Regions from separate parts of the Paenibacillus sp. B1-35 genome, predicted to be linked through region 2. Evidence: riboswitches for the same ligand, from Rfam matches in the RefSeq annotation. Region 2 holds a riboswitch; the other holds the start of a gene.
The links. A riboswitch is a leader RNA that binds a small molecule or an ion and turns the genes downstream of it on or off. The one in region 2 is predicted to bind FMN.

Region 1: it holds a riboswitch for FMN, as region 2 does, so the genes downstream of both, ACQ5BJ_RS00905 (DMT family transporter) here and ribD (bifunctional diaminohydroxyphosphoribosylaminopyrimidine deaminase/5-amino-6-(5-phosphoribosylamino)uracil reductase RibD) in region 2, are expected to answer to the same signal.

Annotation. Positions count from the first base shown of each region.
Region 1 is NZ_JBCHVJ010000001.1:176,834-179,982, forward strand. It holds gene ACQ5BJ_RS00895 (hypothetical protein) at 1-76, opposite strand, end outside; gene ACQ5BJ_RS00900 (GNAT family N-acetyltransferase) at 161-1,342, opposite strand; FMN riboswitch at 1,571-1,747, shown strand; gene ACQ5BJ_RS00905 (DMT family transporter) at 1,848-2,768, shown strand; gene ytaF (sporulation membrane protein YtaF) at 2,896-3,149, opposite strand, start outside.
Region 2 is NZ_JBCHVJ010000001.1:1,330,940-1,334,088, forward strand. It holds gene ribE (riboflavin synthase) at 1-231, opposite strand, end outside; gene ribD (bifunctional diaminohydroxyphosphoribosylaminopyrimidine deaminase/5-amino-6-(5-phosphoribosylamino)uracil reductase RibD) at 212-1,378, opposite strand; FMN riboswitch at 1,694-1,853, opposite strand; gene ACQ5BJ_RS05710 (peptidylprolyl isomerase) at 2,021-2,458, opposite strand; gene lysA (diaminopimelate decarboxylase) at 2,656-3,149, opposite strand, start outside.

The sequences.
Region 1 (3,149 bases), 1.2 Mb from region 2:
CAAAAATAAGAATCATCATTTGTTCATCACGTTCATAATTGTCGATAATTTGCTGTTCTACTTGATTACGAGTCATTGAGAAATCTCCCTTACATAGATTCATACAGCTTATTATAACGAAGATGAATTGCGATTCTCAATGCTCTAGCGCAACAAGGGGCTAGAAAGAGTCTGATATGTAGGGACGGAGCCTAGGGATTAACTGCTCAAGAACCTGGATGCTGCTGAAATCACCAGTAAGGATCCCGCACTCATACAATTCGAGTGGCCGCTGATAACCAAGCAGTAAAGCTGTCAATGATCGAATGTCTACATAGATATTGTTAATTGTGCTGAGTAATGGGTTATTTTGTGAGTCATTTGGAGAGAGTAATGTTGCGTGCCCCTCCTGTAAAAGAATTGAAATATTATTCCAAGGTGCATGAACATCGCGAATGCTCAAAATAATGGGTTGGTGTAAGGAAACGGGAGCAAACTGATAATGTTCTAGAAACGAAGCAACATCAACTATTCTTGCCATGAAGTTCGGATGCAGCGTACGTGGAATTCGTGGATTGTCAAGGGCAAACAGAAGCCGTTCATCCTGGTTAAGGCGCATCTCTACTTGTTTTGCCATGGAATCGTGCTGGCAAATATAATTCCACAATCCGATTCTGGATTCTGGTGTAATGCACATGAATTCCCTTACTTGCATCACAGAGTTGTTCATCGTGTACAACATATATCCTTGAGGTTGCGAATGTTCGTCATAATATACTGCCGCAGTATGATTATCATACAAGTCAAGCCACCATTTTCTATCTCGCACGAGCATGCCAGCATGCCGGAAAGACCATGCTTCATATACGTCTTCGATATCCGGAGAATGTGTCTCCTTGTAAAAGCGGCGAACCACACCACTCGGCTCATGCTGGAATGGAATCAATTCATGGTGTGTAAATTGGCATGTCATCCGATCGCTGCAAGCCTCCCAACCTAATTTGCGATAGAAAGGGAAGGAAAAGGGATTGAGCATGGATAGGGACGTTCCTGCATCTCTCATCACTTGTAAAGAATAAAGCAGCAGTTCCTTTGCGTAGCCTTTGCGCCGATATTCGGGATAGGTCGCCACTCCGGCAATGCCGCCCATTTTCAGCTTCATTTGTCCTAGATAGATTTCAAAAGGAATGATATGGAGCTTTGCAGCGAGGCGACCTTGATCGAATATGCCATATACGTCATGCTGCTCCAGGTTTTGAAGACGTTCATTGTGCTCTTCTTGTTTTATTTTGTATTGAAAAGCATATTCGGACAATGAAAAGGTTTCCCATAATTGTTCCTTATTCAAACGAACGATTGACATGATGCCCCCTCCTGGAAAGATGATTAGGTTGCGGTATATGATCTATTGTAAATGAAATGGAAAGGGATGCAATGGAGAAAAGAAATATATTTGAATTTGGTATATATATGCAAACAATGAAAAGTTTCATGAAAATGAGATATATCGTATTGCTCAAATTTAAAATCTCGATATAATGTAGACAGGGCATGTGAATAATTAAACAACATGCTACTATGTAGTTTGAATATGGATCTTCAGGGCAGGGTGAAATTCCTGACCGGCGGTATGGGCGTAGCTGCCCGAGCCCGCGACTCGCTGTTCGCTTATTCGGTTGTTTGCCGGTTAAGCAGAGAACGGAAGAACAGCGACTGACTTGGTGAGAAGCCAAGGCCGACGGTATAGTCCGGATGGAAGAAGATCTCGCACACGTTGTTTGGAACAACTGCATACAACAGGTCTAATGCGAATTTGTCTCTTCTGCATGTCTAGATCCGATATTCAACAACCTCGGAGGTTATTGAATATGGAACATCGTATCGAGGCCGACACACGAATGAACAGCTCCCGCAAAGGAGTATGGTTCGTCGCGATGGGAGCGGCATTGTGGGGTATTGGCCCACTGTTCCGGGTATGGGTAATGGAGTCGATGACTTCTACTCAGATCGTATTGATTGAGCATCTTATGCTCGCACTGTATGCGATCCCGGTATTATGGATTCACCGGAAGGAACTGCGCAACTGTACATGGAAGCATGTACTCGCACTGTTGTTCCTGTCATGGGGTGGCTCTGTCATTGCCACAATCATGTTCACAGAGGCATTTGCACACGGTGATGCGAATGGCGTACTGCTGCTGCAAAAGCTTCAACCGGTCTTTGCGATCATTTTGGCAAGATTGTTATTGAAGGAGACGCTGCCGCGTCGGTTCTCTCTTTTGCTTCTGCTTGCCATTATCGGTACTTATTTATTGACTTTTGGATGGTCTTTGCCAATTGGGCACTATAATGAAGTGATTGGCTATAGCAGTATTTTGGCACTAGGGGCAGCATTCTTGTGGGGCGGCTCTACCGTAATGGGTCGAATGCTTCTCGACAAGATGGAATATGAGACCGTTACATCTCTTCGATTTGTAATTGCGCTCCCGCTGCTTATTGTGTTAACTTCAATCGAGTCGCCAAGCTGGAATTTTGCAGCCTCAGAATGGGGAACACTTTCGTTCTATATTTTCTTGCAGGCGCTGCTTCCAGGACTAGTAAGTCTCTTGCTCTATTATCGCGGTCTATCCAGTACAAAGGCTTCTTACGCAACACTTGCGGAGTTGTCATTTCCATTGGTAGGGATGCTAATGAACTGGATTGTGTTCCATCAAGTAGTCACGGGTGCACAAATTACTGGTTTCGTTCTCATCTGGATCGCGTTGTATATCGTATCAAGACAAAATTGACAGACAATAAGGGGGCACAGCATGTGATCGGCTGTCGCTGCGAATTTGTCTTCTGAACATAAACGTAATCACATAGAACCCATCTGCAATGCCCCTGAACGCATTGTAGAAGGGTTCTATTGTGTTTTCAGAAGAAAGAATTGATCGCGATCAGGATGATGATAACGCCGCTAAGCACAGTGCTGAACTGTCCTACTGTGTACCGTCCAATTCGAATATTGGCCAGTTTATGACCAAGCAATGCGCCAGCCCATAATGTAACGAAGCTCCCAATTGCTGCGGTCAATGATATGGCAAGCGGAGACAATCCTATTAGTCCGGCACTAAGACCATTTGTCAGCGCATTGGCAGACAGCGCGACACCAAGAATAGTTGCTTCCC
Region 2 (3,149 bases):
CGGCTTCAAGTCCTTCAAATTCGTATGGCGAAATGTTTGCGGCATTACATCTGCCATGAAAGAGACGCCATCATAAGATGTTGACGTTAGACATACTCCATTGACAGCGATGCTGTCCCCCAGCTTCATGCCATCCAGTACCTTAGACGCACGAATGTGAAGCACCATCGCTTCGCCCCGCTTCAAGACCGATTGCAGCCTTCCAACTTCCTCAACGAGCCCGGTGAACATCGTCGTCATCCTCCTTCATGCCATTTTTAGCTTGTTCTACTTGGCGCTTGCCGAAAGGATACCCGCTAATGCACACATTATCTCCGAGCACCTCAACCTCCATATGCTGGAGATGGTATGCATCCTTCATCCGGCTCACCCCTCCGAACGCAAAGTTGCCTGGTGCTTGCTGACCGCCAACTATAAGAGGGGCGATAAACAATACGATCTTGTCAATCAACTTCTCCTTAAGCATGGCCCCATTTAGGTGTCCTCCCCCTTCGAGAAGTATCGAGCCAATATCATGTTGGCCGCACCATTCCATCATCTGATGCAGATTAACCTGTTCACCTTCTCCACACGCGACCACGTCTACTCCACGAGACTCCAGCTCCCGCCGTTTTTGCTCGCTTGCCAGCGCAGTTGTAAATATACACGTGCGTACAGAACGATCCGTCACTACCTTGGCTTCCACTGGGATGCGTAGCTTGGAGTCTACGATTAAGCGAATCGGGCTAACCCCTGGCACAGTCAGCCGTGTCGTGAGTGAAGGATTATCGGCAAGCACTGTGCCAATGCCCACCATGATTGCTTGATGGCGGTGCCTCATCGTATGGACCACTTCACGGCATTGCTCATTCGAGATCCACTTGCTGTCTCCTGAAGCCGTTGCAATTTTGCCGTCAAGCGTACTGGCTGTCTTGAGAGTAACAAACGGGAGACCGGTCGTTATATACTTAGCGAACATTTCAATGAGTGCTAGACCCTGTTCCCGAAGTACATCTACCGTTACCTCAATCCCATGTTGTTTCAGCAGTGCAATTCCTTTCCCAGCAACTGCCGGATTTGGATCGACACAAGCGATTACGACTCGAGCAACTCCAGATTCGATCAGCCTTAGACAGCAGGGCGGTGTTCGCCCATAGTGGCTGCATGGCTCAAGTGTGACATATGCAGTAGCACCTTGCGCAGCTTCCCCAGCCATCGCTAATGCATGAACTTCTGCATGGCCTTCACCGCGGCGCAGATGTGCACCAAGACCTACAACTCGTCCCTCCTTGACAATGACGCATCCAACAGCAGGATTTACATCCGTCTGTCCAAGCACACGCTCTGCCATATCTAAAGCAAGCTGCATGTACAGTTCATCATTGATGACAGTAGACATTGGCTGTCCTCCTTTCCACAAACGGATCAAGGCTAATGCAAAAAAGCCCTTCGGATCCTCCGAAGGGCATGATTGATTGAGCTTACAGGCATGTACTTTATTTCACAATACACTTTCATTTGCATACGCCAAAGACAACTGAGAACACGGATGTAATCAGTGATACATTTCCATTCAGCATATGTCAAATACGACGATACAACGATAGAAAACCTCGCGCTTCTTCCGCAGGTATCCCTCTCCAATTCGCCTGAAATGCCATGTAATTGTGAAAAAAAGAACTTTAAAGAACTAAAATCAAGTTCCTCTCTCCTGACGCCCCTTCTCCCATCCAGACTATACTGTCGGCCCTGGAGTTGCACCAGATCCACCGTGTGGACGAATCCACCCGGGTCACGGACTAAGAACGTCTTGCATACGCAAGTCTCCGTTCATCACCGCCGGTCGGGAATTTCACCCTGCCCTGAAGGTCTGTCATTTTGATTGCTATTCATTTGGTATAAATATATGCACTTAGAAGTGTACCACCTGTCTTAGCAAAATGCAACTTACGGCGCTTTACCGCTTTGCTTAAGCGAACAGTGAGCAGCAAAAAAGACGTGCATACAGCCCCGCCGTACACACGTCTCCTTTCATGCTCTTCTATTCTTCAACGATTGTTACTTGCTTCATTTTGTCGCCTTGCTTTACAGCATCCATAAGCTCCATGCCTTCAACCACTTTACCGAATACCGTATGAACGCCGTCCAAGTGAGGGAATGCGTCGTAAGTGATATAGAACTGGGAACCGCCTGTGTCCTTTCCAGCATGTGCCATTGCAAGCACACCGCGCTCATGCTTGTGCGGATTGCCTTTTGTTTCACATTTGATTGTGTAGCCTGGGCCGCCTGTACCTGTTCCGTGCGGGCATCCGCCTTGCGCTACGAAGCCAGGAATAACGCGGTGGAATGTCAAACCGTTATAGAACCCTTCGGTAGATAGCTTCTCAAAGTTTGCAACAGTACCAGGCGCATCTTGCTCATGAAGCAGAATTTTTACCGTACCGCCTTTTTCTAATTCAATCACTGCATATTTGCTCATATTTATTATCTCCTTCCATATGTACAATGCTCACGCTTGCTCATCCGATTATACGTTATTTTCAAGCAAAAAGAAAACACCCGATTTCTGTCTTATCGTTGTATACGACAATACAGGTACTCGGGTGTATGACTTCTACCTTATTCATTGTACATTCAGCCGCATGCAAATTGCACATACAACCATGCAATGAAACGTTATTTCAGCATCGGCTCCTTGCTCATGCGTGCCGGAATGCAGTCATTGCGTACGATATCTTCATGCGTTTCACGGCGCACCACAATATCTGCTTCCCCATTGCAGACGAACACGACTGCAGGTCTTGGAATCCGATTATAGTTGCTTGCCATCGAATAGTTATAGGCACCTGTACAGGATACGGCAAGCAAATCGCCCTGCTGAACCGCAGGCAGCACAGTATCCCAAATCAGCATATCTCCGCTCTCACAGCATTTTCCTGCAATAGATACCGTTTCGGTGGACTCGCATGTTGCTCGATTGGCAAGCAGAGACTCATAACGCGACTCATACAATGCAGGACGAGGATTATCCGTCATGCCGCCGTCTACAGCGACAAATTTGCGCACACCAGGAATATCCTTCACGGAGCCGATAGTATATAAAGTTGTTCCCGCTTCTCCAACAATGCTGCGTCCTGGCTCAACCCAGATTTCAGGCAGGCTCTCCGCTA